3 regions of the Salmonella sp. FC25216 genome follow, and region 1 is predicted to be linked to each of the others. Evidence: predicted binding sites of a transcription regulator. Region 1 holds the regulator's gene; each other region holds the start of a gene.
The links. Region 1 encodes CRP, which controls carbon source genes, mostly activating them, when cyclic AMP is high. Its sites were predicted from a motif close to ATGTGANNNNNNTCACAT; they were not measured.
Positions count from the first base shown of each region.

Region 2: a site for CRP is predicted at 6,110-6,127, ahead of AC3G3F_RS02135 (glycine dehydrogenase). Genes of this name have one in related genera too.
Region 3: a site for CRP is predicted at 8,827-8,844, ahead of rhaB (rhamnulokinase). Genes of this name have one in related genera too.

Region 1 is NZ_JBDGON010000004.1:378,672-389,327, reverse strand. Features, by position in the region: gene AC3G3F_RS10990 (AEC family transporter) at 1-181, opposite strand, end outside; gene mdcE (biotin-independent malonate decarboxylase subunit gamma) at 304-1,104, opposite strand; gene AC3G3F_RS10980 (biotin-independent malonate decarboxylase subunit beta) at 1,104-1,937, opposite strand; gene mdcC (malonate decarboxylase acyl carrier protein) at 1,930-2,229, opposite strand; partial or broken gene AC3G3F_RS10970 (triphosphoribosyl-dephospho-CoA synthase) at 2,436-3,287, opposite strand; gene mdcA (malonate decarboxylase subunit alpha) at 3,287-4,942, opposite strand; gene AC3G3F_RS10960 (monooxygenase) at 5,207-5,518, opposite strand; gene AC3G3F_RS10955 (hydrolase) at 5,718-6,785, shown strand; gene AC3G3F_RS10950 (YheU family protein) at 6,782-7,000, shown strand; gene AC3G3F_RS10945 (phosphoribulokinase) at 7,052-7,921, shown strand; gene AC3G3F_RS10940 (OsmC family protein) at 8,017-8,421, opposite strand; gene crp (cAMP-activated global transcriptional regulator CRP) at 8,729-9,361, shown strand; gene AC3G3F_RS10930 (YccS/YhfK family putative transporter) at 9,410-10,656, shown strand, end outside.
Region 2 is NZ_JBDGON010000001.1:453,335-463,990, reverse strand. Features, by position in the region: gene AC3G3F_RS02170 (Ig-like domain-containing protein) at 1-973, shown strand, start outside; gene AC3G3F_RS02165 (ATP-binding cassette domain-containing protein) at 995-3,031, shown strand; gene AC3G3F_RS02160 (hypothetical protein) at 3,116-3,283, opposite strand; partial or broken gene AC3G3F_RS02155 (hypothetical protein) at 3,228-3,467, shown strand; gene yjgA (ribosome biogenesis factor YjgA) at 3,510-4,067, opposite strand; gene pmbA (metalloprotease PmbA) at 4,163-5,515, shown strand; gene cybC (cytochrome b562) at 5,673-6,059, shown strand; gene AC3G3F_RS02135 (glycine dehydrogenase) at 6,347-6,685, shown strand; gene AC3G3F_RS02130 (SFCGS family glycine-rich protein) at 6,696-7,058, shown strand; gene AC3G3F_RS02125 (DUF4312 family protein) at 7,058-7,360, shown strand; gene AC3G3F_RS02120 (DUF4311 domain-containing protein) at 7,383-8,159, shown strand; gene AC3G3F_RS02115 (DUF4310 family protein) at 8,171-8,812, shown strand; gene AC3G3F_RS02110 (amidohydrolase/deacetylase family metallohydrolase) at 8,855-9,988, shown strand; gene AC3G3F_RS02105 (DgaE family pyridoxal phosphate-dependent ammonia lyase) at 9,972-10,656, shown strand, end outside.
Region 3 is NZ_JBDGON010000013.1:46,213-56,868, forward strand. Features, by position in the region: gene AC3G3F_RS20645 (PTS fructose-like transporter subunit IIBC) at 1-1,167, opposite strand, end outside; gene AC3G3F_RS20650 (PTS fructose transporter subunit IIA) at 1,178-1,624, opposite strand; gene AC3G3F_RS20655 (AzlD domain-containing protein) at 1,810-2,133, opposite strand; gene AC3G3F_RS20660 (AzlC family ABC transporter permease) at 2,133-2,792, opposite strand; gene AC3G3F_RS20665 (helix-turn-helix domain-containing protein) at 2,893-3,441, shown strand; gene rhaM (L-rhamnose mutarotase) at 3,484-3,798, opposite strand; gene fucO (lactaldehyde reductase) at 3,795-4,943, opposite strand; gene rhaD (rhamnulose-1-phosphate aldolase) at 5,047-5,874, opposite strand; gene rhaA (L-rhamnose isomerase) at 5,959-7,218, opposite strand; gene rhaB (rhamnulokinase) at 7,215-8,684, opposite strand; gene rhaS (HTH-type transcriptional activator RhaS) at 9,043-9,879, shown strand; gene rhaR (HTH-type transcriptional activator RhaR) at 10,033-10,656, shown strand, end outside.

The DNA.
Region 1 (10,656 bases):
TTCCCGTCCAGGGCGTTTGTACCGTCGCGCTAAACAACGTCGCTGGTAATGCGAAATCCATGACGAAAATATTAAGTAGGGAAACATTCTTGTTATCGACCATTTTGGCCTTCCCGGCCCAGAATCCCAGCAGCATGATGATAAAAATCGGTGCAAGGGCATGAACAATCACGTAAGTCATAAATCACCTGTCATTTAAAAAGTTAGCACTATCGCGATGGTTATTATTTTTCAGATACAGCGGCCCGCGCGGGCGCAACGAGCGCGCCCACGGAACCGGGCATCCGGCAGGTCTCTTTTTACTTACCAGCTTGCTCGCATACGTTCGCGCACAAGGGCTGAACTGCGGCGATTATCAGCGCCCAGACGGCTTTTCAGCGTCGGGTCCTGACGAGCGTCATTGATGGCCTGTTGCAGGGTGGTTTTCACCAGCGCCAGATCGGTAACAGACGGGGCATCCGGATTGCTGATATCCAGCAGGTTCTCCAGCAGCCCCAGGGTGGCGTAATTGCTGATGTCATACGCCATTGGCGGAATGGTCGCCGCCAGTTTTTCCAGCGCCTCGACGGTACGCAGGGTAATGCGTGCTGCGGACTCTTTACCCATCGCATGGATCAGCACCCCTTTATCGTTAAACGCAATCAGACGGTTCGCCTGGTAGCCGTGCGCCAGAAACGCGCCGGACATCGCTTTACCGACGATCAGGCCAATCACCGGATGCCCCGCCAGTCGCGCGTTGGCATAGGCTGCCGCCGCACCCGCCAGCGCCTGATGAATACCAAAACCCTCTTCACGACGACCGTAGGCCTGGCTTGGTACGTCAATCACCGCCACAATCGGGCGTTTCACCGCTTTATCGGCATCGGCGTCGATGGTTTCGCTTACCACTTTCGCCAGTGTCCAACCTTCCAGCAGCCCGACCTCGCCTTTAGCAGCGCGCGGGTAGTGGTTATTGGCATCGGGCACCACGGCAATAAAACGCACCGCTTCACTGTTCAGCTCGCCGTCGGCGGCCTGCACGGACGGGCACAGCCCTTCAAGACGTTTGGCATTGGGTACCAGGGTTTCCAGCCATAATTGGCCACGGCTCATTGCGTTACTCATCATTTCACCTCCCGGACGAAAAGCGCTTTAATCTGTTCAGCATCGGCCTGTTTGCGGGTGTCGAAGTTCGTCAGGCGATCGAGATACCCGTCGTAGTTATCGGTGCGATGTTTTGCCGGTACGCCTTTGGCCAGCGCCTCGTTCATCGCCGCTTTCACCGCGTTGACGCCGTCGCCGACCAGCGCTTCCACCAGCCCGCTTTGATAACGCACTTCACCACCGGTCATGCTCCAGATAAACGGGCGATCGCGGGAGTCGTACTCTTCGATCCCGGCTTCCTGTTCGATAACCTGCGGGCCGTTCAGACCGAGACGCGCTTCACGGGTGACAATCAGATAGCTGCACAGCGCGGCGGCAATCGACATCCCGCCGAAGCAGCCAACGGTCCCGGCCACGATGCCGATAACCGGGGTATAGCGACGCAGGTCGACAATCGCCGCGTGAATATCGGCAATCGCCGCCAGGCCCAGGTTGGCCTCTTGTAAGCGCACACCGCCGGTTTCCAGGCACAATACCGCCTGCGTCGGAATGCCGTTGCGGTTATCTTCCGCCGCCAGCTCCAGCGCCGCCGCCATTTTGGCGCCGGACACTTCGCCCATACTGCCGCCCTGGAACGCGCCTTCAATCGCTACCACCACCGCCGGTTTGCCGTTGATGGTACCTTTTGCGACGACCATACCGTCATCAGCCTGCGGAACAATGCCCTGCGCGCCCAACCACGGCGACATCACGCCTTCAAACGGGTCGAGCAGTTCACGGTAACTGCCTTCATCCAGCAGCGCCTGCGCACGCTGACGCGCTTTTAATTCGATAAAACTGCGGTCATCACGCATAGTTCACCTCTTCAAATACCTGTTCGATACGAATGCGCGCTACGCCCGGGGTTGCGCCGAAATCGTGGATGGTCAGTTGGCCCGCCGGCAGACTGCTGACCGTTTGCAGACGGTTGAACAGCGCTTCCCAGCGGCTACGGCTGTTATCGACGGAAGTGGTGATATCAATGGTTAACGTCTGGCCCTGGTCGGCGGTGAATAACACCTCCATATCCCCGGAGCCCACAACGCCTGCCAGCGCTTTGCCGCTTAAGGTACGGCTGGCCGGTACGGTTAATGTAATGTGTTCCATAACATCCTCTTAATGCTTTAAATATACACGTCGTACTTCACGTTACAGATGCGTTGGCTACGCTCGTTCCCCCCAGTCACGTACTTATGTACGCTCCTGGGGATTCACTCCCTTGCCGCGTGATTCGGCCTTTTGGCCTCACCCCTTCGGGGCCAGCGCAAGCGCTGTTCAAAACGCGGTGCGTTTTGTCCTGCAACTCGAATTACTTTGTGTATAGGCGATTCGATGCGGTCAAGAAACAGGGTGGCGGCCAGTAAATCGGCTGCGCCGCCCGGCGAGGCGTTCAGCGCCAGCATCTGACGATCGAGCGCCGCCAGCGCCCTCTGACCCGCCGGATGGGCGCTGCCACCAGCACTCAGCACGGCGCGCGCGCCGTGCTGCATGACGTCCAGCCCCTCCAGCCCCGCGCGGGAGAGCACGCAGGTGTCGGTCAACGAAGTCATAATCGCCATCAGGGCATCTAACCGCGCATGCGTTTCGCTACTGCCGCTCAATCGGCTTAAACGCAATTGCGGTAGCGCCCGCTGCATAATGTGCGGAAACGCCTGCTGCGCCTCTTCGCGCGCGCCCGGTACGCGATAACGGCGTGTGGCACGCAGCCCCTTGCTAAAGACCTTCGGCGCGGCGTCGTCCGGCAGCGTCGCCAGCTCGGCGGCAGTGTTCGCCACCTGCTGCGCGCTACCTACACCGCCGTGCATCGCTACTGCGCTCACCAGCATCCCCAGCGCCCAAATCGCGCCGCGGTGGGTGTTCACGCCGTCGGTAGCGGCCATCATCTGTTTCTCGCCTTCGCGACCGAGTCGCCCTATGGTTTGTCTGAGCGCAATATCCGCTGGACGCTGCCAGCTTTGTAGCGCCAGCGCCTGAAACGTAGGGGTCAGGCTGTGCGCCGAGCGCTCCATGAGCGCCAGAGTCAAATCGTGATGCGCGCCGTTCCCCCGACTGTCCACCAGACCGGGCTTCGGGCTTAATCGTGCTTCGTCAATCAGACACTGCGTGGCGGTTCGCGCCAGCCATTCGGCACCGCCTGCAACCTGAATCTGAGGCAGAAGTTTCATTACCAGCTCCGAAATTTCGCAGGTGGGTTGTAAAGACCGCCGGACCACTCCACCAGGTCGGCGACGCTACCGGCCGCCAACAGCGAACGGGTGGCGTCGGTACGACGAATATCCATATCTTCCGGGTAGACCACCTTGCCGCTACTACGCAGTTCGGCGACGCGTTTCGCGTCAACGCCCAGACCGATGTCGGTGATACCGGCAACCGCCGCCACCATCGCACGGCGCTCTTCCAGATCTTTAGCCCGGTAGAGATAAGCGATGCCTTCTTCAGTCAGCACGTGCGTTACGTCGTCGCCGTAAATCATCACTGGCGCCAGCGGCATACCGGAAGCTTTCGCCACGTCAATGGCATCCAGTTTTTCCACGAAGGTCGGCTTCACGCCCGCCTGGAAGGTTTCTACCATCTGTACGACGAGTTTTTTACCGCGCTGCATCGGGTCCGGTTCGGTAATCATGTTCAGCCAGGCCGGGGTCGCGTGACGGCGACCGTGCGGGTCGTGCCCCATGTTCGGCGCGCCGCCGAAACCGGAGAGACGACCACGGGTGACCGTTGAGGAGTTAGCATAGCCGTCAACCTGCAAGGTCGAACCGATAAACATATCCACCGCATACTGCCCCGCCAGTTGGCAGAAGGCGCGGTTAGAACGCATGGAGCCATCAGCCCCGGTAAAAAATACGTCAGGGCGGGCGCGGATGTACTCTTCCATCCCCAGTTCGCCGCCGAAGCAGTGCACGCTCTCCACCCAGCCGCTTTCAATTGCCGGGATCAGCGTCGGATGCGGGTTCAGAGTCCAGTGTTTACAGATTTTGCCTTTCAGACCGAGCTGTTCGCCGTAAGTCGGCAGCAGCAGCTCGATAGCGGCAGTGTTGAAGCCGATACCGTGGTTCAGCGACTGCACCTGATGCTCGGCGTAGATGCCTTTGATGGCCATCATCGCCATCAGGATGTGTTCCTGTTTGATCAGGCGCGGGTCGCGGGTAAACAGTGGTTCGATAAAGAACGGCTTGTCAGCGACCACTACGTAGTCAATCCAGGAGCCCGGTATATCCACGCGCGGCAGGTCGCATTCGTCATCTACCAGTTCGTTCACCTGAGCGATAACAATACCGTCGTGGAAGGCCGCGGCTTCCACCAGCGCCGGAGTATCTTCGGTACTCGGCCCGGTGTAGAGGTTTCCTTTGCGGTCAGCTTTGTAACCAGCAATCAGCGCCACATTCGGGGCCAGGTCGACGTACAGGCGGGAGTACAGTTCGATGTAAGTGTGGATGGCGCCGATTTCCAACTGGCCATCTTCCAGTAGCTGCGAGATGCGCAGGCTTTGGGTGCCGGAGAAGGAGAAATCCAGCTTGCGGGCGATGCCTTTTTCAAAGATATCCAGATGCTCGCTACGCCCGACGCTTGGCATAATCATGTGCAGGTCGTGTACTTTCTGCGGATTGACTTCCGCCAGCATACGGGACAGGAAATCCGCCTGCTTTTGGTTATTCCCTTCTAATACCACGCGGTCACCCGGCGCGATCAGTTTTTCCAGCATCGCGGTCAGGTCTGCGGTAGGCAGTACCTTACCCTGCACCGGAACGGAAGCCAGACGGCGCTGTTTTTCGTTGCGGCGCGTGTTCCAGACGCGTGCTGGCGTTTGTCCAGATAACATTATTAACCTCCTGATTCAACAATCAGTTTGATTGGCTTAACACTGAAAAGAGTCTGAGCTTTGGTGAGAAAATCATCAATTAAGCGCAGGTAAAAATCATTAGCCTGAGAGTAATAATTGAAGTAACAATTTGTGATGACGATCACGCCAGACAGCAGCATGCCGAACGACGCGGTGTTATTGGTATAGGTTTGAAGGGGGCCAATGGCTGGGAACGGACGTAGTTCGCAGGCTGGCCGGGATGGGAAGCCTGCGTTATATGATTTATCGGCAGAGGTTACCGTGATTTATTTTCGTCAACGCGTCGTTCACGCCAAATAATTTAAACGTCACCTCATCAACACCAAGATTTTTCAGACGTGCAGTGTGTTTTTTAATATAAGCCTGCGCCGTTTCTTCGGATTCAAACAGATAAATGCCGCCAGCTTGCTGGTTTTTCTCGCTTTCTGTCCAGATTTTCCAGATAAAGCCCGGCTCCTCATTGATGGACTCCGCCAGTCCGTTCAGTTGCTGAGTCATCTCCTCGCCAAAAGGGCCGCTAAAGTTAAAGTGGATCTGTAAAAGTGTCTTCGACATGCCTTCTCCTTGAGTCACATAACCATCGTACTGCCACACTACCACGATTAATTCGGCTGATGCAGGGGTTCACACTATTTTTGCAGGGTATTGCGCGCGCAGTGAATACCGCCCCCCCCTGGCGAAATGAGGCGCAATTCTTATTTCGCCGGGTGATTTATTGAACGTAAAATCACATATTGATTAATCTGTGAACCTTATGCGCGGTATAGTATTGTTTCCAATTATCAATTGTTCTGGTGCTATGGTTGAGATCACGTCTACAGAAATGACCCCGCCTGTCAATGACTCGCATGAATTTATTCCCATGCGCGGCATTCGTAATCGCCATTTACAGACTATGCTGCCGCGTTTAATCCGCCGCAAAGTGAAGTTCAACGCCTACTGGCAGCGGCTGGAATTACCGGACGGCGATTTTGTCGATCTGGCATGGAGCGAAAAGCCGCAACAGGCAAAGCATAAACCGCGGCTGGTGGTCTTTCACGGCCTGGAAGGCAGCCTGAACAGCCCCTATGCCCACGGACTGATTGAGGCGGCGCAAAAGCGCGGCTGGCTGGGCGTAGTGATGCACTTTCGCGGCTGTAGCGGTGAGCCAAACCGTCTGAATCGAATTTACCACTCCGGCGAAACGGAGGATGGCGCCTGGTTTTTACGCTGGCTACAGCGGGAGTTCGGCACCGTTCCGACAGCCGCCGTGGGCTATTCGCTCGGCGGTAATATGCTGGCGTGCCTGCTGGCGAAAGAAGGCCGCAATATCCCCATCGAGGCGGCGGTGATTGTTTCTGCGCCCTTTGTTCTCGAAGCCTGTAGCTACCACATGGATAAAGGGTTTTCCCGCGTCTATCAGCGTTATTTGCTCAATCTGTTAAAAGCGAATGCGTCACGCAAGCTGGCGGCGTATCCCGGGTCGCTGCCGGTGAATCTGGGGCAACTCAAATCAATGCGCCGTATCCGCGAGTTTGACGACCTGATCACCGCGAAAATTCATGGCTTTGCCGACGCCATCGACTACTATCGTCAGTGTAGCGCCATGCCGTTGCTTAACCAGATAGCTAAACCGACGCTGATTATTCATGCCAAAGACGATCCGTTTATGGATCATCATGTGATCCCTAAAGCGGAAGATCTGCCCCCACACGTGGAGTATCAGTTAACTGAGCATGGCGGACACGTAGGATTTATCGGCGGTACGCCGCTGCGCCCTGAAATGTGGCTGGAACGCCGAATTCCTGACTGGCTGACAACGTATCTGGAGGCGTCATCATGATCATTCCCTGGCAGGGGCTCTCCCCCGACACGCTGGACAACCTGCTCGAAAGCTTTGTGTTGCGCGAAGGCACCGATTATGGTGAACATGAACGTTCGCTTGAACAAAAAGTCGCGGACGTAAAACGTCAACTGCAATCCGGCGAGGCCGTTCTGGTATGGTCTGAATTACATGAAACGGTCAATATTATGCCGAAAAAACAGTTTCGCGAATAAAACGCCTTTGACGGCAATACATTATTATTAAAGCTTAATCATGGAGTTGCCATGTCAGCCAAACATCCGGTGATAGCAGTAACAGGGTCAAGTGGCGCGGGGACCACCACCACCAGCCTCGCGTTTCGTAAAATTTTCGCGCAGTTAAATCTGCACGCCGCCGAGGTGGAAGGCGACAGTTTTCATCGTTATACCCGCCCGGAAATGGACATGGCGATCCGCAAAGCGCGCGACGCCGGGCGGCATATCAGCTATTTCGGGCCTGAAGCCAATGACTTCAGCCTGCTGGAACACACTTTCATTGAGTACGGGCAGACGGGTAAAGGCCAGTCACGTAAATATCTGCATACCTATGATGAAGCCGTACCGTGGAATCAGGTTCCCGGCACGTTTACACCCTGGCAGCCGCTTCCCGAGCCGACCGATGTGCTGTTTTATGAAGGACTGCACGGCGGCGTCGTCACGCCGCAACATGATGTCGCGCGTCATGTTGATCTGTTGGTTGGCGTGGTGCCTATCGTCAACCTCGAATGGATTCAGAAACTGATTCGTGACACCGGCGAACGTGGACACTCCCGTGAAGCAGTGATGGATTCCGTGGTGCGCTCCATGGACGACTACATCAATTACATTACGCCGCAGTTCTCCCGTACCCATATTAACTTCCAGCGCGTGCCGACCGTCGACACCTCCAATCCGTTCGCCGCAAAGGGCATTCCGTCGCTGGATGAGAGTTTTGTGGTGATCCATTTCCGCAACCTGGAAGGGATCGATTTTCCCTGGCTACTGGCGATGCTCCAGGGCTCGTTCATTTCTCACATTAATACATTAGTGGTGCCGGGCGGCAAAATGGGACTGGCGATGGAGCTGATTATGTTGCCGTTGGTACAGCGATTAATGGAAGGCAAAAAAATCGAATAACCGCGTTGAAACGCCCGATGGCGCTACGCTTATCGGGCCTACGGGATAAAAACTGGTAGGTCCGATAAGGCGAAGCCGCCATCAGATAATGATAATCACGCCGCAATCACTTCATACGAATGGGTAATATGGACCGCTTTTTCCAGCATTAGCGCCACCGAGCAATATTTTTCCGCAGAGAGATCAACAGCGCGCGCGACGGCAGCCTCTTTCAGATCGCTGCCGGTAACCATAAAATGCAAATTAATGTGCGTAAACAGGCGCGGCGCGTCTTCCCGGCGCTCGGATGTCAGCTTCACTTCGCAGTTGGTGACATTCTGACGCCCCTTTTGTAGGATCGATACCACATCAATAGCGCTACATCCGCCAGCCGCCATTAATACCATCTCCATCGGACTCGGCGCTTTGTCACCGGAGTTGCCATCCATTAAAATCTGGTGGCCGGAGGAAGACTCTCCGAGGAACGTGAGTCCTTCAACCCACTTTACACGCGCTTGCATATTTCGTAACTCCAATGTTTCAATTTTCCTGAAAGATTACGCGCATACAACAAAACTCGCAATGGAAGGCGACTTGGGTCATGCTGAAGCGAGACACCAGGAGACACACGGCGAAAGCTATGCTAAAACAGACAAGATGCTACAGTAATACATTGACGTACTGCATGTATGCAGAGGACATCACATTACAGGCTACAGTCTATTTTCGTAGCCCTCTTCCCAGGTAGCGGGAAGCATATTTTTGCAACCCCAGAGACAGTGCCGTTTTCTGGCTCTGGAGACAGCTTATAACAGAGGATAACCGCGCATGGTGCTTGGCAAACCGCAAACAGACCCGACTCTTGAATGGTTCTTGTCTCATTGCCACATTCATAAGTACCCGTCAAAGAGCACGCTGATTCACCAGGGTGAAAAAGCAGAAACGCTGTACTACATCGTTAAAGGCTCCGTGGCAGTGCTGATCAAAGATGAGGAAGGGAAAGAAATGATTCTTTCTTATCTGAATCAGGGTGATTTTATTGGTGAATTGGGCCTGTTTGAAGAAGGCCAGGAACGCAGCGCCTGGGTACGTGCGAAAACCGCATGTGAGGTCGCTGAAATTTCCTACAAAAAATTTCGCCAATTAATCCAGGTAAACCCGGATATTCTGATGCGCCTCTCTTCCCAGATGGCTCGTCGCTTACAAGTCACGTCTGAAAAAGTAGGTAACCTCGCCTTCCTCGACGTCACCGGGCGTATCGCTCAGACGCTGCTGAATCTGGCGAAACAGCCCGATGCCATGACGCACCCGGATGGGATGCAGATCAAAATCACCCGTCAGGAAATTGGCCAGATCGTCGGCTGCTCCCGCGAAACCGTTGGTCGTATTTTGAAGATGCTGGAAGATCAAAACCTGATCTCCGCGCATGGCAAGACCATCGTCGTCTACGGCACCCGTTAATCCCGTCAGAATGGCGCGTTTTATCATGCGCCATTTTTGTTTGCATCGATGTGGCGAAGACTGATTTATCACCCAGAGATTAATTACGCACTACGGCAAACGCTGGTGCTGTGCCTGCCTGTGGCTGTCGGTTTATTGATAGGCCAGCTACACCTGGGATTACTTTTCTCTCTCGTTCCCGCCTGCTGCAACATTGCAGGTCTGGATACACCGCACAAACGCTTTTTTAAACGCCTGATCATCGGCGCGTCGCTGTTCGCCGGATGCAGTCTGACAACGCAACTCCTGCTGGCAGAATCCGTCCCCCTGCCGTTGATCCTGACCGGGCTCACGCTGGTGCTTGGCGTGACGGCGGAAATTAGCCCACTTCATGCGCGGCTACTGCCAGCGTCGCTGATTGCCGCCATATTTACCCTGAGCCTTGCGGGATACATGCCCGTCTGGGAGCCGCTGCTTATTTATGCGCTGGGCACCCTATGGTACGGCGTGTTTAACTGGTTTTGGTTCTGGCTATGGCGCGAACAGCCGCTGCGCGAGTCATTGAGTTTGTTATATCGTGAACTGGCCGATTACTGCGAAGCGAAATACAGCCTGCTCACCCAACATATCGATCCGGAAAAAGCGCTGCCTCCCCTGCTGATACGCCAGCAAAAAGCGGTCGATCTCATTACCCAGTGTTACCAACAGATGCATATGCTTTCGGCGCACAACAATAATGATTACAAGCGCCTGTTGCGGGCTTTTCAGGAAGCGATGGATTTGCAGGAACACATCTCCGTCAGCCTGCATCAGCCGGAAGAGGTACAGAAACTGGTAGAACGCAGCCATGCGGAAGAGGTAATTCGCTGGAATGCGCAAACGGTCGCCGCTCGCCTGCGCGTGCTGGCGGATGACATCCTTTATCATCGTCTGCCGACGCGCTTCTCTATGGAAAAACAGATTGGCGCGCTGGAGAAGATTGCCAATCAACATCCTGAAAACCCGGTAGGCCAGTTCTGCTATTGGCACTTCAGCCGAATCGCCCGCGTGCTGCGTACTCAGCGACCGCTTTACGCCCGCGACCTGATGGCCGATAAACAGCGTCGCCTGCCACTACTCCCGGCGCTGAAAAATTATGTGTCGCTTAAATCGCCGGCGCTACGCAACGCCGGACGCATTAGCGTAATGATGAGTATCGCCAGTCTGATGGGCAGCGCGTTGCACCTGCCCAAACCGTACTGGATCCTCATGACGGTGCTGTTTGTCACCCAAAACGGCTATGGCGCGACGCGCGTACGTATTCTGCACCGTTCGGT
Region 2 (10,656 bases), on a different contig from region 1:
GCCACCGCAAACACCTGATATTGAGTATTCCTCTTATATTGATGAACAAGGTATTGTTGTTCTTTCTGGTATGGGGGAGCCTGATAGTACTATTTATCTGACTGATAGTGCAGGAAATATCATTGCACAAGCAACGGTTTCTGATGATGGTTCATGGACTCTTTCCGCAAAATATACTTCAGGCACAGATTATTCTGTGTACTCTGTAGATAGCTTTGGGAACCAAAGCCCAGCAGTTGCAGTTAATGGTTCAACAGACGCCAATACCTGGCCCACAGATTCTATAGACAATATTAATCATTTGCTGATTACTAATGCTGATACCCATACGGTTGTTTTTTCCGATATCCCCAACAGTGCTAGCTCTGTTGATATTATATGGCAAGGAAAAACATATGCTTTAGTCCATGATGATGATGGTTCCTGGTCTATTCCTGGTAATGTCGTTCACGAGAATGGAGTTTATGAGGTTAATCTGGCAATCCATTATGCCGACGGAAGCACCTCGTATATGAATGAGTTTGTTGTGGTCGATATTCCTCAGGCTAAAAGTGCTTCTCATCAGGACTTATCTCATGTGTCTGATTTGATACCCCATATGGTCGATCATCATGTTGAACATTCGGGAGGCTTCGATAAGCATAAGTTGGCTGATATATTTCATCATGCCTCTGAGTCTCACCCACACTCAGTTCCAGCTAGCGTTACCCGATCAGAACATACGCCTTTGGAGCATACAAGTATCGATGCGTTTGCACAATTTATGCATAAAATGGAGCATCATTCTTCCGTATCCGAAAAAATCACTGGGCTTAATGACGCTTTTGCTAAGAACCATGAAGGGGAACATAGGGGATTATCTGGTAATCACCAGGTTAATATTATAAGGCATTTTATTACTCACGCGTATAACGAACATATGCATAATGCTGATGAACATCATCATAGTATTCATACCAATCATCATATTTAATCTATTCTTATAGAGTTAATAATGCTTAATATTGTTAGTGATTTATGTATTCGAACAGGCGAATTGATAACTGTACTGTCATGTTTTTGGGGGAGGGCGGAGCCTTCCCCCCCAGAAGTTGATGAAATTGCTGATTCAGAAGTAAAGATTAATGGTGTATTGTTACCTTATGGTATCACGGCTAAGCCTGTGTTAGCGGGATGTATTCATGACATAAGTGCAAAGAATATGCCCCTCATTATTCATGCTGGTGAAGGCCGTTGGTTAGTTGTCGTTAGAGTGATGAAAAATGCGGTCACGGTACTTGGATTAGATAAAAAGTTTCAGGATGTCATCATTGATGATTCTTTTTATAATGGTAAAACAATATTTCATGTTACCCAGAATGAAACCCTTAAAGAAAAAATATCAGTAAAGCGTATGCTTTTTAGACTTATCTCTGAGAACAAAAGTTATTACTGTAGATATTTTTTGGCCTCTTTTCTGTTAGCATTGACTGCGCTAACCATTCCTGTTTTTAGTAGTGTGTTTTATGATAAGTTAATACCTAGTGAGTCTGTTTCTTCGCTGTTCTCGATATGTGGTATTGTAGTGATTATGATACTACTTGAATTGTTTTTACGGACTTCGCGTGATATTAGTCAGTCATTGCTTTCTCGAGCTGATGATGTCACTCTTGATATTAGTTTTATGGAAAATGTTATCCGTACGAACAGCCATTCATACATGGTGTCGACGCTCTATTTCCTCTGGGTCGAGTTTCAGAGAGTTAAGTCTATTATTTTCTATGGGCTTATTCAAAAAGTTGCTGAATTACCTGTATTCATAATCTATGTTACTATTATTTGTATGAATCTCGGATTTGTGGGGCTGGTACCGGTAGTGATGACTATAGTTGGGGTAATATATTCCTGGTACCATAACATATCCATGGATAAACTAGGAAAAGAACAGCAAAATAAAAATCAGTCGCGAGACTCGTGGTTTTCTGAAGTTTTATTTTCTCTTGATTCGGTCAAAAATATAAATAGTGAAAGGTTATTGACTGACTGGGTAGTTATGTCAGAAGATAATTCAATTACCTCATTGAAGATTAAAAGGATGATGTCTACCTATCAGTATATTATGGCATCGATGTCTGGTTTAAATCAACTGTTGATAATGATGTGCTCGTGGTTTTTGGTCGTGCAGGGACGCATTACAACCGGCGCTATTATTTCTTCAGTTATTATTGTTGGGCGTATGTCTTCTATAATGAATTCATTTTCCTCACTGTTTATGTCTGTACTAACAGCAAGAAGAGTTACTCATGACATGGGGGCGCTATTTGATTCACCAACAAGTACTTCTCCAAATTTGTTAACCTATATTAAACCCAAAAATTCTATTCTGGTTAAAAATCTTTCCTGGAAATACGATGATGTTGGACCTGATGTTTTAAGAGAAATCGATCTCGAAATACCCATTGGACAAAAAATTGCAATTGTGGGGGAATGTGGAGCCGGTAAGTCAACTCTGCTTTCACTCATTAGTGGAATGAAATTGCCTCATTCGGGCGCAGTAATTTATGATGGTGTTAGCTCGAATCATTTATCCTCTGATTTTTTCTTTAAAGAAATTAGCTGTATTTACCCTAAAGATGGTTTTTTATCTGGTACCCTTGAATACAATTTTTTGCTTAAGAACAGCACCAATCCGCCTAAGGTTGTAGATGCCTTAAAGTTACTTGGGTGTGATTTTATTCTTAATGACCCTGGCGGTATGAAACGGCATGTTAGCTATATGGAAGAGGGTTTTTCATCGGGGCAATTACAGAAATTGCTTCTGGCAAGAAGTATCAGCGGTTCAGCAAATATCTTTGTTTGGGATGAGCCGACTTCTTCTCTTGACGAGAAAAGTGAAAGCGAATTTTTCAGTAAAATAGATACTATCCTTAAAGGAAAAACACTCGTCATGACAACGCATCGCAAACATTTATTACAATTTTTTGACAGAGTAATTTATTTAAAGAATGGAAAAATTACAGGTGATTATCTGCACGCAGAGCTATTCCCTTAATCAGTACAGTGTACCGCTTTTTTACATTTCTGCTGTTTGACCTGTAAATTAGCCCGCATATACGGGCTAATTTGTGCCAGTTATTTACGTTTTATCTTGGCTCATGCAAATGACTTCAGGCATGATGCCTGCATACCCGGCGCTGATGGAACTCTTTTCAAATTTTCCATGGACGGTACAAGCCTGCGCGCCCGGTATTATATTCTTTTCCAGAAGAAACCTGGCCGCCGTCATGGCGGCTTTTTCATTCACGGGAGTGTCGATGGATAAGAAGATTTGTGTCGTGTGCCTTAGCGTCAGAAAGCCAGCAATGCGTATTTATAAATAACTGGACCGGTAAAAGGCTATCAAGCGCCCACGGCAGGAGTCAGGGAAGTACATTCTGCATCAACGTATTTTCGATTCTGACCGGGATAAAAAAGGCGAGGAGTTTTACATTTTATTGAGTGGATACGCAAGGTTGCCCTTGCGTATCATTTTACTCTTCGTTCTCAGACAGCTCGCGCAGATACTGGAAGATCTGACGCGCTGATTTCGGCGGTTTGTTGCCTTCTTTCTCTTTCTTCGCATTGCGGATCAATGAACGAAGCTGTTGACGATCGGCGTTAGGCCACAGGATCAGTACTTCGGCTACTGCGTCATCGCCTTCGACGATCAGACGATCGCGCAGATGCTCAAGCTTGTGAAACAGCACCACCTGCTGATTATGGCGATTCTTTAGCTTGTCCAGCGCCTGGCGAATAGGTTCAACGTCGCGCTGGCGCAGCATCTTTCCGATAAGCTGCAACTGGCGGCGACGTCCTTCCATTTTGATACGCTGGGCCAGTTCAATGGCGTCGCGCAGATCGGCGTCCAGCGGGATCTTATCCAGCGCGTTTTTCCCCAGATCCACCAGTTCCGCGCCCAGGCGTTTTAATTCCTCGGCATCGCGTTTAATTTCACTTTTACTGACCCAGATAATTTCATCGTCTTCGTCTTCGTCTTCGATGTCATCACCGGGAACGTCGTCGAGCCAGTCTTCGGGCTGCTTTGTCATGTCAGGCTCCTTAAAAAAAGAGGCTAATGTTACCAGTTAAGATGCGCACTGAAAAACGGTTCTCTGTTAGACTTCAGAGAAACTCTCTCTACATTATGGCATTTGCAATGAAAGTAATCTCACAAGTTGAAGCGCAGCGTAAGATTCTGGAAGAAGCAGTTTCGACAGCGCTGGAGTTAGCCTCAGGCAAATCGGATGGGGCGGAAGTGGCCGTCAGCAAGACCACCGGCATTAGCGTCAGTACCCGTTATGGTGAAGTAGAGAATGTCGAATTTAATAGCGACGGCGCGCTGGGGATCACCGTTTATCACCAGAACCGCAAAGGCAGCGCTTCCTCGACGGATTTAAGCCCGCAGGCGATTGCCCGCACCGTGCAGGCCGCGCTGGATATCGCTCGTTACACGTCGCCGGACCCGTGCGCAGGCGTGGCGGACAGAGAGCTGCTGGCGTTTGACGCGCCGGATCTGGACTTGTTCCACCCGGCAGAGGTTACGCCAGACGAAGCCATTGAACTAGCCGCGCGTGCGGAGCAGGCTTCTCTAAAGGTGGATAAACGCATTACCAATACCGAAGGCGGTAGCTTTAACAGCCATTACGGCATTAAAGTGTTCGGCAACAGCCACGGTATGTTGCAAGGATATTGCTCCACGCGCCATTCGCTCTCAAGCTGTGTCATTGCTGAAGAAAATGGCGATATGGAGCGTGATTACGCTTATACCATTGGTCGGGCGATGGCGGATCTGCAAGCGCCGGAATGGGTCGGGGCCGAGTGCGCGCGCCGTACTTTATCCCGTCTGTCGCCGCGCAAGCTTTCCACCATGAAAGCGCCGGTAATTTTCGCCAATGAAGTGGCGACAGGGTTATTTGGCCACCTGGTCGGGGCGATTGCCGGCGGCGCGGTATACCGTAAATCCACTTTTCTGCTTGACTCGCTGGGCAAACAAATTCTGCCGGAATGGTTAACCATCGAAGAACACCCGCATCTGCTAAAAGGGCTGGCGTCTTCACCGTTCGACGGCGAAGGCGTGCGCACGGAGCGCCGTGACATTGTGAAGGATGGCGTGCTGACTCAATGGTTACTGACCAACTATTCTGCCCGCAAACTGGGGCTGAAAAGTACTGGTCATGCGGGCGGCATCCATAACTGGCGTATCGCCGGGCAGGGGTTGAACTTTGAGCAGTTGCTTAAAGAGATGGGCACCGGCCTGGTGGTGACAGAACTGATGGGCCAGGGTGTCAGCGGTATTACCGGCGACTACTCCCGTGGCGCTGCCGGATTCTGGGTTGAAAATGGTGAAATCCAGTACCCGGTGAGTGAAATCACCATTGCCGGCAACTTAAAAGAGATGTGGCGAAATATTGTCACCGTCGGCGACGATATTGAAACGCGTAGTAATATACAGTGTGGTTCGGTACTGTTACCGGAGATGAAAATCGCCGGACAATAATACCCGTCATACTTCAAGCTGCGGGTGTGCTGGCTGCGTCCGTTTACCCCGGCCACTTACTTATGTAAGTGACCGGGGGTACGTGCTTACCGGCTGCCTGCAACTCGAATTATTTAGGGTATTCAGCTTATCGTTAATAATAAAAAGGAAGTGAACAATGCGTAAAAGCCTGTTAGCTGCTCTTGCTGTGTCATCTCTGGTGTTCGGTTCGGCTGCTTTTGCTGCCGATCTTGAAGATAATATGGATATTCTCAATGATAACCTGAAAGTCGTTGAGAAAACGGATAACGCCCCTGAACTGAAAGCGGCGTTAACCAAAATGCGCGCGGCCGCGCTGGATGCTCAAAAAGCTACTCCGCCGAAGCTGGAGGATAAAGCGCCGGATAGCCCGGAAATGAAGGATTTTCGTCACGGTTTTGACATTCTGGTCGGCCAAATTGATGGCGCGCTGAAGCTGGCGAACGAAGGTAACGTCAAAGAAGCGAAAGCCGCGGCGGAAGCGCTAAAAAACACCCGCAATACATATCACAAGAAGTATCGTTAATTTTTGTGGGATGGCGGCTTTGCTTTATCCGTAGGTCGCCATCCGGAAAAATGTAATACTCATCACACTTTCTCACTTTATACGACCACGCCGTTGTTGATTTCTGCCGCGCCATTTTCTCTTTACGCCACGATACGCCTCACACTTTCCCGGCGCTAACTCATCAAGGCCGCCTTTTCTGTGCAGCAGATCACCCTCCCCACTCACCTTTCCACTTCGAGGTGGAAAATGACTCGCTACAAACTTTTAACCCTTGTCGCTAGTTTTATCTCATTGCCATTAACGGGGTGAGACGCGTGGATAACGGAGCAGTAAAACACAACGCCGGGGAGCGAATTAACGAACTGGCTGAACAGGTGTTAACACAGGTGGATGGCCTGCTGGGGCGGCATCACATTGTCCCCAATGCGGTACAGACGCAAATGCTGACCTCGCACGTTCGCGCGATGGCGCACCGGTCAATTACCGGCGAGCCTTTACCGGAGGTCGATGCCAGCTTGTTTGATGAAATCTCAGCCGAATCAATGGCGCTCGCCCGCGAAATCGTAGCGGCGTTTGGCAACCTTCCTGACGAAGAAGCCTGGCTATTATCGGTACATTTTGAAGTCGCGAAAGACAACCTCTAAGGAGCAAAAAATGGAACAGATTACCGTCGTGATTGGCGATCGCCTGGGTAAAGGCCAGAAAGTGGCGGCAGGCGTGGAAAAAGCGGGCGGACGTGCGGTTGTTGTACCGGGCGTCGCGGCAGACATGAAGCTGGGCGATGTGATGAAAGCGGAAAACGCCACCTTCGGCATTTCATTTTGCGGCAGCGGCGGCGCGGGCGCTATCACCGCGCAAAACAAGCATGGCTACAAAGCCAAATATGGGATGCGGTCAGTGGATGAAGGCGTCACCGCTATCAATGAGGGCTGTAACGTGTTGGGTTTCGGCTTTATGGATAAAGAAGAGCTCGGTGAGCGCCTGGTGCAGGCGTGGCAAAAGAAATACGGCGCCTGATGATGAAAGAGCAATTCACCACCACGGTGAGAGTAAAAGGCAAGGGCGACGCCAAAGCACGCGCCTTTGCCGATGCGCTGGACCATGTTCAATCGACGGTGATGAGAAAGTCGCCGTATATCTTACTGCGTATTGAGCCACAGGATGTGCGGATTGTTCAGGCGCATGAGTCGGTGCGTAAAGAGGCCTTTCTGTTTTTCTTTTTGCGCCGGGAACGACGCACTTACAGCGTGGAGCTGGATGTGACCGTCAACGTGACCGCCATCAATCTCGACAGGGTGGATTTTGTCGCGAAACGCTGATTTTTGTTAAAAAGGCATAGTTATGTTCCTGATAATACTAATTAAATCGCTCATTATCGGCGCGTTGGTCGGCGTAGGAGTGGGCGCTGGGGCTGCACGCATGTTTCACGCGCCAACCACGCAGGGGATGGGCGCGTTCCGTACGCTGGGCGAACTCAACTCTTGTGAAGGCGACCCGGCATCTCACTTCTCCTTTGGGTTAGGTTTCTTCTTTAACGCCTGGGCGTCGTCCGTAGCGGCCGGATCGTTCACCCAGGATGTCGATCACCGCATCATCCCGAACTGGGGCGCGGCGGCGCTAATGATCAAAAACCGTAACGTCGGCGAGACGCTGCACGATCCGAAGAAAATGGCGATTGCCTGCGCCGTCATCGGCATGATTGTCGTGACGTTCCTTAACCTGACCGCCTCATCCGTACCAGAAGCGCTACAGGTAACGGCGGTTAAGGTGCTGGTGCCAGCGGCAAACCTGCTGGTCAACATCGTCATGCCTGTGATCTTCTGGTTAGCAGCGATCGACGCTGGTAAAAAATCGGGCTTCTGGGCCACCGTTTTCGGCGGCGCGGCGCAGCTCATCATGGGGAACGCCGTACCGGGGCTGGTGCTGGGTATATTGATCGGTAAAGGCGTAGAAGAGAGCGGCTGGAACCATGTCACCAGAGTGATGATGGTTGCCATCGTGTTGCTGTTTGTATTGAGCGGCTTCTTCCGCGGCTTCGACATGAAAATGATCGAGTCTTTCAACATGACGGTCCCGAACTGGCTTGAACTGATCCACAACTCGCTCAGCGGCAAATAACGGAGGCCACAATGGAAGAGAATAAAGGTTTTTGGTATGCCGACTGGTCGTTCCCGATCTTTGTTGGCCTGCTCTCATCCGGCGTTTTCGCCGGGACGCATATGTACTATCTGTACGGTATCGGCGCATTTAACGAAGTCGCTTTTGTGGCGATGCTGAAAGCGGGGATGGATACCGGCGTCTATGGTGCGGTCGCCGCTTTCGGTGCCAGCTTTTTATTTGCCCGCATTATCGAAGGTTCGCTGGTCGGGATTCTGGATATCGGCGGGGCAATTCAGACCGGCGTGGGCTTAGGGGTTCCGGCGTTACTGCTGGGGGCTGGCTTTGTCTTCCCGGTGGCGAACTTTATCGCCTCGCTGATAACCGGTCTGGTGATTGGCCTGGCGATTGGCTACATCATTATTCTGGCGCGTAAGTTCACCATCAATCAGAGCGACTCCACGTACGGGGCGGACGTCATGATGGGGGCCGGTAACGCTTCAGGCCGTTTTCTGGGACCGCTGATTATCCTCAGCGCCATGACGGCGTCTATTCCGATTGGCCTGGGTTCGCTGGTGGGCGCGCTGCTGTTTTATATCTGGCAGAAACCGATTACCGGCGGCGCGATTTTAGGCGCGATGATTTTAGGTTGGCTGTTCCCGGTGGCCCTTTAATCCCTACGGGCGCTCCGGCGCCCGCCTCTTCAGGAGAACGTTATGTTTGATTTACTCCTGCGCCGTGCGCGGCTGGTCGACGATACGGTCTGCGATATCGCCCTACAAAACGGCAAAATTGCCGCGCTGGGCGACATTTCCGCGCCGGCGGTAAAAATCCTCGATCTACGCGGCAACTGTTTTGTCAGCGCAGGTTGGATTGATTCGCACGTCCACTGTTACCCAAAATCGCCGATTTATTTCGATGAGCCGGATAGTATCGGCATCGCGACGGGGGTGACGACGGTGATTGATGCAGGCAGCACCGGCGCAGACGACATTGATGATTTCTATGCCCTGACCCGTCAGGCGACCACCGACGTTTATGCGCTATTGAATATTTCCCGCGTCGGGCTGATAGCTCAGAATGAACTGGCGGACATGAACAACATTGATGCCGGAGCGGTAACGCTGGCGGTAAAACGCCACCCGGATTTTATCGTCGGCCTCAAGGCGCGGATGAGCAGCAGCGTGGTAGGCGTTAACGGCATCACGCCGCTGGAACGCGCTAAAGCCATGCAGCAAGAAAACGGCAACCTGCCGCTGATGGTACATATTGGCAATAACCCGCCGGATCTGGACGAAATAGCGGAGCGTCTGACGGCGGGCGATATCATTACCCACTGTTACAACGGTAAGCCGAACCGTATTCTTCGGCCTGACGGCGAGCTGCGTGCCTCGGTGACACGGGCGCTGGCGCGCGGTGTGCGTCTGGACGTCGGACATGGCACCGCCAGCCTGAGCTTTGCGGTGGCAAAACGCGCCATTAGCCTGGGGATTTTACCGCATACCATCAGTTCCGATATCTACTGCCGTAACCGCATCAACGGCCCGGTGCATTCGCTGGCTAATGTGATGTCGAAATTCCTCGCCATCGGCATGTCGCTGCCGCAGGTCATTGCGTGCGTGACGGCCAATGCCGCCGATAGCCTGAATCTGAAAACCAAAGGTCGTCTTCAGCCCGGCCTGGATGCCGACCTGACCCTCTTTACGCTTAAACGCCAGCCCACCGTGCTGGTAGACACGGAAAACGACAGCTTACAGGCTGAGGAATTGCTGACGCCGCTTGCCGCGATACGCGCAGGCAAGGGCTATATGACCGAACAAGGGAGCGCGGAACATGCCTTCGATTTTTGAGAAGTATCGATTAAAACAGGTGATTAACGCTTCCGGACGTATGACGGCGCTTGGCGTCTCCACACCGCGCCCGGAAGTGATAGACGCGGCGATAGCCGGAATGAATCAGTATTTCGAAATGAACGATCTGGTGAATAAAACCGGCGAGTACATTGCGAAATTGCTGGAGGTGGAAGGGGCAACGGTAGTCTCCTGCGCCAGTGCGGGCATTGCCCAGTCGGTTGCCGCGGTACTGGTTCAGGACAGCGACTGGCTGCTGGAAAACCTGCACGTTACACCGATTGAAAATAACGAAATCGTCCTGCCAAAGGGCCACAACGTCAACTTTGGCGCGCCGGTGGGAACGATGGTGGCGCTGGGCGGCGGCAAACTGGTGGAAGCTGGTTACGCCAACGAATGTTCCGCCGCGCAGTTGGCGGCGGCCATTACGCCGCGCACGGCGGCTATTCTCTATATCAAATCTCACCACTGCGTACAGAAAAGTATGCTTAGTGTGGAACAGGCAGTCGTTGTGGCGCGTAAACACCATCTGCCGCTTATTGTGGATGCTGCGGCGGAGGAAGATTTGCAATGCTACTACCGTTCCGGGGCGAGTTTGGTGATTTACAGCGGCGCGAAAGCGATTGAAGGGCCGACCAGCGGACTGGTAATTGGTAAAACGCAGTATG
Region 3 (10,656 bases), on a different contig from region 1:
TTCGGTGGCGACGGTAGCGCCCACCACAATTGCGCTGCTGGCGGCGGCTTTCTCCTGCTGGGTAAACAGCTTCGGCGCAAGATACGTAGCGATACCCGCCGCGACGGGCGGCATCAGCGCCACCACGCCGACAATGGCGTACCAGTCGTAGATATGTTTTTCCAGTAGCGAGAAGCAGAAGAACCAGGCGGTTTTGTTGATTGGCCCGCCCATATCAAACGCCAGCATCGCGCCAACGAGGAAGGCCGCGCCCATTTTCATCGTCGGTGGAATGGTGTTCAGGAAGTGCAGCAGACCGCCCATCACGTCGGACATCACCGGGCCGATGACGTAATACGTCAGCACGCCGAACAGCAGTAGCGTGACGAACGGGATAAGCATCGAGCCGAGCAGCGGCTGAAGCGCTTTACCGAGACGGACTTTGCGAAACCACAGTACAAAGTAGCCGATCGCCAGCCCCAGCACCACTGCGCCGAGAAAACCCGCGCCGGACTGGGTGCCCAGCAGCCCTTTATCGTTGGCCAGATAGCAGACCAGAAACGCCGGAGCGAACGCCGGTTTATCGGCGATGGACCACGCGATATAGGCCCCCATAATCGGGATCATAAAGGTGAAGCCCAGGTAGCCGATGGATTCGACCACCCAGGTAAACGACGGTTCGCCTTTCGACATATCGGTGTACGGTAAACCGAACTGCACCAGCATATTGGCGATAGCGATTAGTATCCCGCCGCCAATCACGAACGGCAGCGCGGCGGAAACGCCCGCCATCAGATGGCTCATCACGCTACCCTGCTGCACATCCTGCTTACCCAACTTGACGCCGTTATCGACGGCGAAAAGCTGCGAATGTGTCGGTAACTCGTTAAAAATCTGCTCGATATTTTTTAACGCCTGGGAAATCGCAATCTCATAGACCTTTTTCCCGGCGAAGCGCGAGCGGTCTTCAGCGCTTAAGCCACGCCCGATTGCCAGAATCACATAATCGGCGGCGGCGATCTCCTCCTGGGTGAGGTGGTTTTCAACGCCGCTTGAACCCTGGGTCTCCACTTTAATGGTATGGCCGAGCGAACGCGCTTTTTGCTCCAGCGCCTCCGCCACCATATAGGTGTGGGCGATTCCCGCCGGGCAGTTGGTGATCGCCACTAAACGTAAGGATGACTCCATTGTCGCTTCCTTATGAGGTTAGAGTTTGATTTAACAAAGAAAGTACCTGGTCGGTATTCCCTTGCTTTAACTGGTTGATAAAATCCTGGTGGATGATTTTGCGGCACAGGGTGCCGATAATTTTGACCTGATCGTCTTCGCCGGCCTGCGGCACGCCGAGGCAGATCCAGCAGTTCACGCCCTCGCCGTCGCTGGCCTTCCAGTCCACGTTTTTAGATTTGCGCGCAAACAAAACAAAGGGATGCTTCACGCAGGCGCTTTTACCATGCGGTACGGCGATGCCTGAGCCGAACCCCGTGGAATGCAACTTTTCCCGCAGTAGCAGAGTTTGCAGGAACTGATGGCAATCGGTGGTATAGCCGTTCTGGAACGCCATCTCTGCCAGTTGTTTGAGAATGGAATAAGCGCTGTTGCCCTGAATATTGAGATCGATGCAGTTCGTTGTAAGGGCGGTCATGATGGGGCTCCGTTAAAATCTGTTTAATCTGATTTTAACGAGGAGACGGTCAAGAGATGAGCGGTAATATGTCGGGAGGGAGTGACAATATGCCGTTGAGTTACTTCTCAATTTTGCGGAGTGTCACACACTATACGGCATTGTATAACCCTGATGAATTTTTCCATGTCAGGGTTACGATGGGTTCAATGTAATCCTGCCAGCCGCAGCAGTGCCGTCACTACCGCGGCGGCGATAATCACCACAATCAGCGGCATTTTACGCCAGGCTAAAAATACGGCGAAGGTGACGCCCAATACGCGCGCCATTCCGGCAAAATGTTCGCCTTCGTAAAAGGTTGTGGCCAGCGCGACAGAGAATAACAGCACCGTTGCCGCATCCGAGAGTAGTGCCTGTGAACGCTCAGACAGCGCCAGACGGCTACCAAGTTTCGCGCCGCCGAGGCGCATCGAATAGGTTCCCGCGGATAAAAGAGCAATACCGATGATAAATAGCGTCATATTGCCCATTATTTTTTCCTCGCCAGTAGGCCAAGCAGCGAAAGCAACACCGGCAATCCGGCAGCCACAAAGGGAACGGCGGCAAGCGACAGCGCGGCACCGCTACAACCACGAATCAATGTGGTGCGATTTTTAAACGCCGGGATCACCAGCGCCAGTAAGATCGCCGGGAATACGGCATCCAGACCAATGGTCTCCGGCGCGGGCAGCAATTTGCCGACCAGTGTGCCGAGTAGTGTCCCTGTCGGCCATAAAATGGCGACGCCTAACCCGCACAGCCAGTAAGCCGCTTTACGCTGTTCCGGCGTTTTTTGCGACAGGCCGAACACCACGCTCTCATCATTCATGATATGGCAGCCGAAAAAGCTGGCGGCGCGGGTGCCAACCAAATCGCGCACCGTTACGCCAAACGGCACATGGCGGGCATTCACCAACAATCCTGCCGCCGCCGCCGCCAGCGGATTGCCGCCGCTGGCGACAATGCCGATAAACATAAATTCGGACGCGCCTGCCAGCACAAAAATAGAGAGTACAAACGGCACCCACATCGGGAAACCGTAGGCCATCGCCAGCGAGCCATAGGACATGCCGACGACGCCCACGGCCAGGCACACTAAAAATATCGCTTTTATCGTGTCTCCCTTGAGACAGGAAAAATAGTGTTTCATCTTCTTTAGTCATATCGAACGAATTTTCATTATAATGAACGGAACAGATTCGCTTTACAAGACGAACGTTTCGTTCGTTATAGTGAACATTGGATGCTTTATGACACAACCTATTAGCGTTATCGCCAGAAGCCTGGTGCGCGAGCGCCAGCGAACCGGGCTGTCGCTGGCGGAGATTGCGCGGCGCGCAGGCATTGCTAAATCTACGCTTTCACAACTGGAAGCGGGGAACGGCAACCCCAGCCTGGAGACGCTATGGTCGCTGTGCGTCGCGCTCGATATTCCCTTTGCCAGGCTGCTGGAGCCGCAGGTACAAAAAACGCAGGTGATTCGCCGCGGGGAAGGCACCAAAGTGGTGGCGGAACAGGCGCATTATCAGGCGATATTACTGGCGGCGTGTCCGCCCGGCGCCCGGCGTGATATCTATCTGCTGTTGACGCAGCCGGGGGCCGACCGGATCTCTCACCCGCATCCGCCAGGGTCGGTGGAACATATTATTGTTACGCAGGGAAAAGCCCTCGTCGGTTTAACCGAAGCACCGGAAGAGCTGGCGGAGGGGGATTACATTTGTTATCCCGGCGACCAGGCGCATATCTTTAAAGCGCTGGAACCGGATACCCAGGCTATCCTGGTGGCGGAACAGAATTGAGAATGCCAGGCCCGGTCAGCGCCACCGTCACCGGGCAAAGGTTTACGCCAGATAGAACACCTCTTTCAGCTCTGTGCTGACCGGGCTGTTATCCGGATTCGCGGGCATCACATCGCGCATATGTCGCCACCAGCGCTGGCAAACATCGGTACTGGCGACGGCGTTCCAGCGCGCTTCGGATTCAATCTCAACGGTAGCGAACAGCAGATTGCGCTCCTGATCGAGATAAATCGCGTAGTGATGCGCGCCGTGAGATTTTAATACGGCTTCCAGCTCCGGCCAGATTGGGTTATGACGACGCTGATACTTCTCGTGCGCGTCGGCATTTACCTGCATCACAAAGGCTTTGCGAATCATAACGCCTCCAGGTACAGCTCGCGAACTTCATCGCGGCTGGCGGCGCGCGGGTTACACGGCGCGCACGGGTCGGCGAGGGCTTTATCCAGCCAGCCTTCGATATCTTCTTTGGTGACGCCCAGCTTGTTGAAACCTTCTGGAATGCCGACGCGTTTGCTCAGCGTGCGGATAGCGTTAATCGCTTCCTGGCTTGCGGCTTCGTCAGACATACCACGCGTATCCACGCCCATCGCCTGTGCGAGGCGGGCAAAACGCGCGATGGCGTTCGGACGGTTAAAGTTCTCGACAATTGGCAGCAGGATAGCGTTGCAGACGCCGTGCGGCAGGTTGTGGGTTGCGCCCGGCTGGTGCGCCAGCGCGTGAACCAGCCCCAAACCGGCGCTGTTGAACGCCATACCCGCCAGGTACTGGCCGAATGCCATCTGCTCGCGCGCGCCGAGATTATGACCGTCATCAACCGCTTTCGGCAGCCACTGGCTAATCAGGCGAATCGCTTCCAGCGCATTGGCGTCGGTAAGCGGATGCGCGCCGACAGAAACATAGGCTTCCACCGCGTGGGTGAGCGCATCCATCCCGGTCGCGGCGGTCACAGAAGCGGGGATCTCCAGCATGACGCTGGCGTCATCCACCGCGATATCCGGGATGATGTTCGGATCGATAATGACTTCTTTTACCTGACGCCCGGAGTCGATGATAACCGCATTGCTGGTCATTTCCGCCGCGGTGCCTGCCGTGGTATTAATCGCTACCAGCGGTACGCCAGCGTTTTTCACTTTGCCGACGCCGGAGTAGGCGATGGAAGGACCAGGGTTGGCGGTAAGTATTTTCACTGCTTTTGCGGTATCGATTGGGCTGCCGCCGCCGAAGGCGATAATGTAGTCGCAGTTCGCGTCCTGCCAGGCCGCAAACCCTTTTTGCACCAACGCTTCCGTTGGATTCGGGAAGACGTCATCGAACAGATGGTAAGGCATGTCATGCGCATCCAGTGCGCTAAACAGGCTGTCTAACAGGCCAAGTTTGACCAGTTGACCGTCGGTGACGATCAGCGCTTTGCCCCATTGCTTATTGGCGACCAGATTGACCATATCGCCAATGGCCCCTGCACCGTGCAGGCTGATTTTCGGCAATGCCAACATAAAGCTCATAAACATTCTCCTTGAAAATAGATCCCTATTGCGTTGTCGTCCGATGGCGCTACGCTGGAATGTAGGCCGGATAAGGCAACAGCCACCATCCGGCTCTGGGATATCAATACAGCGCTATGGCGCTGGCCAGCGGGGTTACGCCAAAGCGTTTAGCGAGCGCCGCCAGCTCGTCACGCGCGATCGTCTGTTTCATACCGCCCATCGAATAGATTTTGACTAATACCTCAGCGGATTTCTCTGCGGTATCGATCAAACCGAAGGTTTCATCCAGCGTAGGTCCGCTTCCGAACACGCCGTGGAACGGCCACAGTACCAGCGAATGTTTCTGCATTTCTTGCGCGGTGGTCTGGCCGATTTCATAGGTGCCTGGCACCATCCACGGCAGAATGCCGACACCGTCCGGGAATACCACCAGGCATTCGGTGCTGCCTTCCCACAGTTTGCGGGTAATCAGCGCAGTGTTGTTTTCCAGCACGTAGGTGAGGGCGATCAGGTTAGTCGCATGGCAATGCATAATGACGCGGTCTTTGCCGTGGGTGGCTTTGATGCGTTCACAGTGGGAGAGGAAATGCGCCGGGAGTTCAGAGGTGGGTACGGCGTCATGGGTTAAGCCCCACAGAATGTGGTAGCCTGCGCCGTCGCTGTCAATTTTAACCACGCCTAAATTGGCTGCCGGATCGAGCTGAACGTTGCGAAAAAATTTGCCGGAGCCGGTAACGACAAACGGTGTATTCGCCAGCAGCGGCATTGGTTGACTTAGCGCGATATAGCGTGGTTTTTCGTGGAAATTAGCCGCAAAAGGCGCGATATCGGCTTCATCCACACGTAGCGTCAGGTTACCGCCATTACGTTCGTCCCACCCTTTTAGCCACGCATCAGACGTGGCTTTAATCATGCCCTGGACAAACCAGGAATCGGTAATATTTTGCATGTTCGTGTTCCTGTTGATTATCCGAAACCTCTCGGATGTCATGTAGGCCGGATAAGCGCCTTATCCGCCTACAATTTGTGATGTTTAGCGACGTTTACTCAGAATGTCTTTCTCATACGCCCGCACGCTTTCCAGCCACTGGCTGCCTGCCGGCGTGTCGTGACGCTGGCAATACATTTCCCAGACGGCTTGCCACGGCAGGGATTTTTGCTCTTCCAGCAGCGCCAGACGCGCGGTGTAATCGCCGCTGGCCTCAAGCTGACGCAGTTGATCTGTGAGTTCCAGCAGAGCGCGCAGCAGCGCTTTTTTCATGTTGCGGGTACCGATAACCCACGCGGCGATGCGGTTGATAGAGGCGTCGAAGAAATCCAGACCGATATGCACGCGGTCGAACAGGTTATGACGGACGATCTCGCTGGCAATTGCCTGGGTTTCATCGTCCAGCAGCACTACGTGGTCGCTATCCCAGCGTACCGGGCGGCTGACGTGCAGCAGCAGGCGCGGCACGTAGAGGATGGCGGCGGAAATTTTGTCGGAAATCATTTCAGTGGGATGGAAGTGTCCCGCATCCAGACACAGCGCGGTCTGACGGCTGGTGGCATAGCCCATGTAGAACTCACTGGAGCCAACGGTGTAGCTTTCCGCGCCGATGCCAAACAGTTTGCTTTCGACCGCATCGATGTGGTGCATCGGGTCGAATTTCTCGCTAATGACCTCATCCAGCGCTTCCAGCAGGCGCTGACGCGGGGCTAAACGGTCGACGGTAATGTCTTTCATGCCGTCCGGAATCCAGATGTTCATCACCGACGGCGTACCGAGCTGCTCACCAAAGTATGCCGAGACGCGGCGGCTGGCTTTGCAGTGATCGATCCAGAACTGGCGGATGTTGTCATTAGCGTGCGACAGGGTGAAACCGTCGGCGCTCAGCGGATGCGAAAAGCAGGACGGGTTAAAGTCCAGGCCGAGCTTATTGGCCTTTGCCCACGCTACCCAGTTTTTAAAATGCTCGGGTTTGATCCGATCGCGGGCAACCGGCGTATCCGACTCAAGGTAAATGGCGTGCAGGTTTAGCCGTTTTGGCCCCGGGATCAGACGCAGCGCCTGTTCCAGATCGGCGCGCAGTTCGGTGGCGTTACGCGCTTTGCCCGGATAGTTGCCGGTCGCCTGAATTCCGCCCGTCAGCGAACCTTCCGGGTTCTCGAATCCGGCAACATCGTCGCCCTGCCAGCAGTGCATGGAAACCGGCAGGCGATCGAGCTGGCGCAGCGCCGCCTCGACATCAATACCTACTGCGGCGAAACGTTGTTTTGCCAGTTCCCAGGCTTGTTCCAGTTGAGTGGTCATGCGCAAAGCTCCTTTGTCTGTCGTTTGGGTTGAAACTGCGCAACGTGGCGGGCAATTTCACTATCAGGATTAGGGATATAGGTTGTCAGGTCGTAGTTGGCGCTGACGACCTGACGGAAGTCATCGACGTTGTTTAATTCGTCGAGGGTCATAAGCTGAATACCAATACTGCCAAGGGTGGAGGCTTCAATCGGCCCAGCCATCACGCGAATACCACACGCATCGGCGCACAACTGGTTGAGTAGAGCGTTCTGGCATCCGCCGCCGACAATATGCAGTTGGGTAAATGCTTCGCCGCGCAGATTTGCCAGTTTGTGCAGAATGTCGGCATACAACAGCGCCAGACTGTCGAAAATGCAGCGCGCCAGTTCGGCATCGCTGAGGGGAACGGGCTGGCCGGTCTCGCGACAGGCAGCCTGAATTTCGGTGCGCATATCGTCAGGATTGATAAAGCGATCGTCATTCGGGTTAATCAGGAAACGGCAGGCCGGCAGCGCTTCTGTTTGGGCGATAAGCGCAGGTAGATCGGTAATGCGCCGTTCTTTCAGCACGCGCTGGAGCAGCCACAAACCCATAATGTTTTTCAGTACCCGATAACGCCCTTCCGCGCCGCCTTCGTTGGTGATATTGGCGGCCAGCGCGTCATCTGTGGTGTAAGGCATTTTGCTTTCAAAACCCATCAACGACCAGGTGCCTGAAGACAGGTAAGCGCTATGTTTATTTGCCAGCGGAGAGGCAATAACGGCGCTGGCGGTATCGTGACTGGCGACGGCTATCACCGGAATACGGTTGCCCTGCGGGCAAATCCAGTCGCCGATAATATTGCCCGGGTGCGAGGGGCGACCGAACCAGCTTTTTTTCGCGCCGGTCCACGCCAGTAGGGTATCGTCCCAGTCATCGGTATTGATATTGACCAACTGGGTGGTCGTGGCGTTGGTGTATTCCCAGTTCATTTCACCGGTCAGGCGGTAGCTGAAATAATCGGGCATCAGCAGCGCATGAGCGACCTGCGCCGTTAACTCAGGCTGTTGCTTCGTCAGCGCGCGTAGCTGATAGACGGTGTTAAACGGCAGAAACTGAATCCCGCTGCGGCGATAGATTTCGCTTTTGCCGATCTGGACCAGCGCTTGCGACATGATGCCCATGGTACGGTTATCGCGGTAGGAGACCGGCAGGCCGACACGCTGACCTTGTTTATCCAGCAGGACATAATCGACGCCCCAGGTGTCGATGCCGATGCTGTCGATAAGAATGCCTTCATCGCAGACTTTCTTCAGACCAAGACGGATATCCTTTTCCAGACTGTCGATGTCCCAGGTGTCAAACCCGTCTGTTTTTTGTAGGCAGTTCACAAAACGGTGGATTTCACGTAGCGTCAGGGTACGGTGTTTGCGGTCATAACGCGCCAGCATCACGCGCCCGCTGGATGCGCCGAGATCAACCGCGACACAATGGCGAAAAGTCATAATGAGGTCCTTCTTAGAGTCATTGCGCACAGTCTAAAAAAGCCCTCAAAGGCCTACCTTCTCGTTACTGACAGGAAAATGAGCCGCTGGCAACAAGGCAAAGATGAACGTGATAGCGTTCACAGTTTCTACTAATAGGCCGGTGTGATGTCGTCCGCATTTCCCGCTTTTTCCCGCCTTTTCTTGAAAAAAAGACCATGTTTGCGCGCTTTAGCGTCAAAAATTTAAGGTGAGACCGATAACCCTTAATTACTATCACCAGGCCGGAGAAATTCGGCGAAAACGCCTGGAGGCGAGGCTGGCGCGCCTTTTGGGCGAACGGCTTCAGTCAGTTTCATTCATCAGGAAGGGATACATCATGACGGTACTGCATAGCGTGGATTTTTTTCCATCAGGTAAAGCGCCCGTGGCGATTGAACCTCGTCTGCCGCAAGCCGCTTTCCCTGAACATCATCATGATTTCCATGAAATTGTGATTGTGGAACACGGTACGGGCATCCATGTATTCAACGGGCAGCCGTATACCATTAGCGGCGGTACCGTGTGTTTTGTTCGCGATCACGACCGGCATTTATATGAACATACCGACAACTTATGCCTGACGAACGTACTGTGGCGTTCGCCGCAAGCCTTTCAGTTCCTGGCGGGGCTGGAGCAATTGCTGCCGCAGGAGCAGGATGGTTACTATCCTTCTCACTGGCGGGTGAATCAGAGCGCGTTGCAGCAGGTGCGCCAGTTGGTCGGATTGATGGAGCGCGCCGGAGACGGCATGGATGCGCCTGCCGTGGCGAATCGCGAAATTTTGTTTATGCAACTACTGGTATTGTTACGCCGCAGTAGCCTGATGGAAGGCGCGACCGATAACGACGCCAAACTTAACCAACTGATGGCATGGCTGGAAGACCATTTTGCGGAGGAGGTCTGCTGGGAGGCGGTAGCTGAACAGTTTTCGCTGTCGCTACGTACGCTGCATCGTCAGCTTAAGCAGCATACCGGGCTGACGCCGCAACGTTACCTTAATCGCCTGCGTTTGATCAAAGCCCGGCATTTATTGCGCCATAGCGATCATAGCGTGACAGAAATCGCGTATCGCTGCGGTTTTGGCGACAGTAACCACTTTTCGACTCTGTTTCGCCGCGAATTTAACTGGTCGCCGCGGGATATCCGTCAGGGACGCGATGCGATACTCCAGTAACGCAAACCCTATCAACGTTTTTCGTCGCCAATGTGCTGATAATTATACCCTTTAATGCCGGATGGCGGCTGCGCCTTACCTGGCCTACGGCGGCGAGCGGTAGACAGGATAAGCGTAGCGCCAACCGGCAAGCATTCAACGTGAGGTGCTGCGGTGGCAAATCAGTTAATCCTTTTGAAAAAAGATTTTTTTACTGATGAGCAGCAGGCCGTTACGGTTGCCGATCGCTATCCACAGGATGTTTTTGCGGAACATACGCATGAGTTTTGTGAACTGGTGATGGTCTGGCGGGGCAACGGCCTACACGTTCTTAATGACCGTCCATATAGAATTACCCGCGGCGATCTGTTTTACATTCGTGCTGAAGACAAACACTCCTATACCTCCGTTAACGATCTGGTGCTGCAAAATATCATTTACTGCCCGGAGCGTTTGAAACTCAATGTAAACTGGCAGGCGATGATTCCTGGCTTTCAGGGAGCGCAGTGGCATCCTCACTGGCGGCTGGGCAGTATGGGAATGAATCAGGCGCGGCAGGTCATTAACCAGCTTGAACATGAGAATAATGGACGCGATCCGCTGGCGAATGAGATGGCGGAATTGCTGTTTGGTCAACTGGTGATGACGTTAAAACGGCATCGCTACGCGACCGACGATCTTCCGGCAACCTCCAGAGAAACCCTGTTGGATAAATTAATTACCGCTTTGGCTAATAGCCTTGAGCGTCCCTTTGCGCTGGATGCGTTTTGCCTGCAGGAACAATGCAGCGAACGGGTG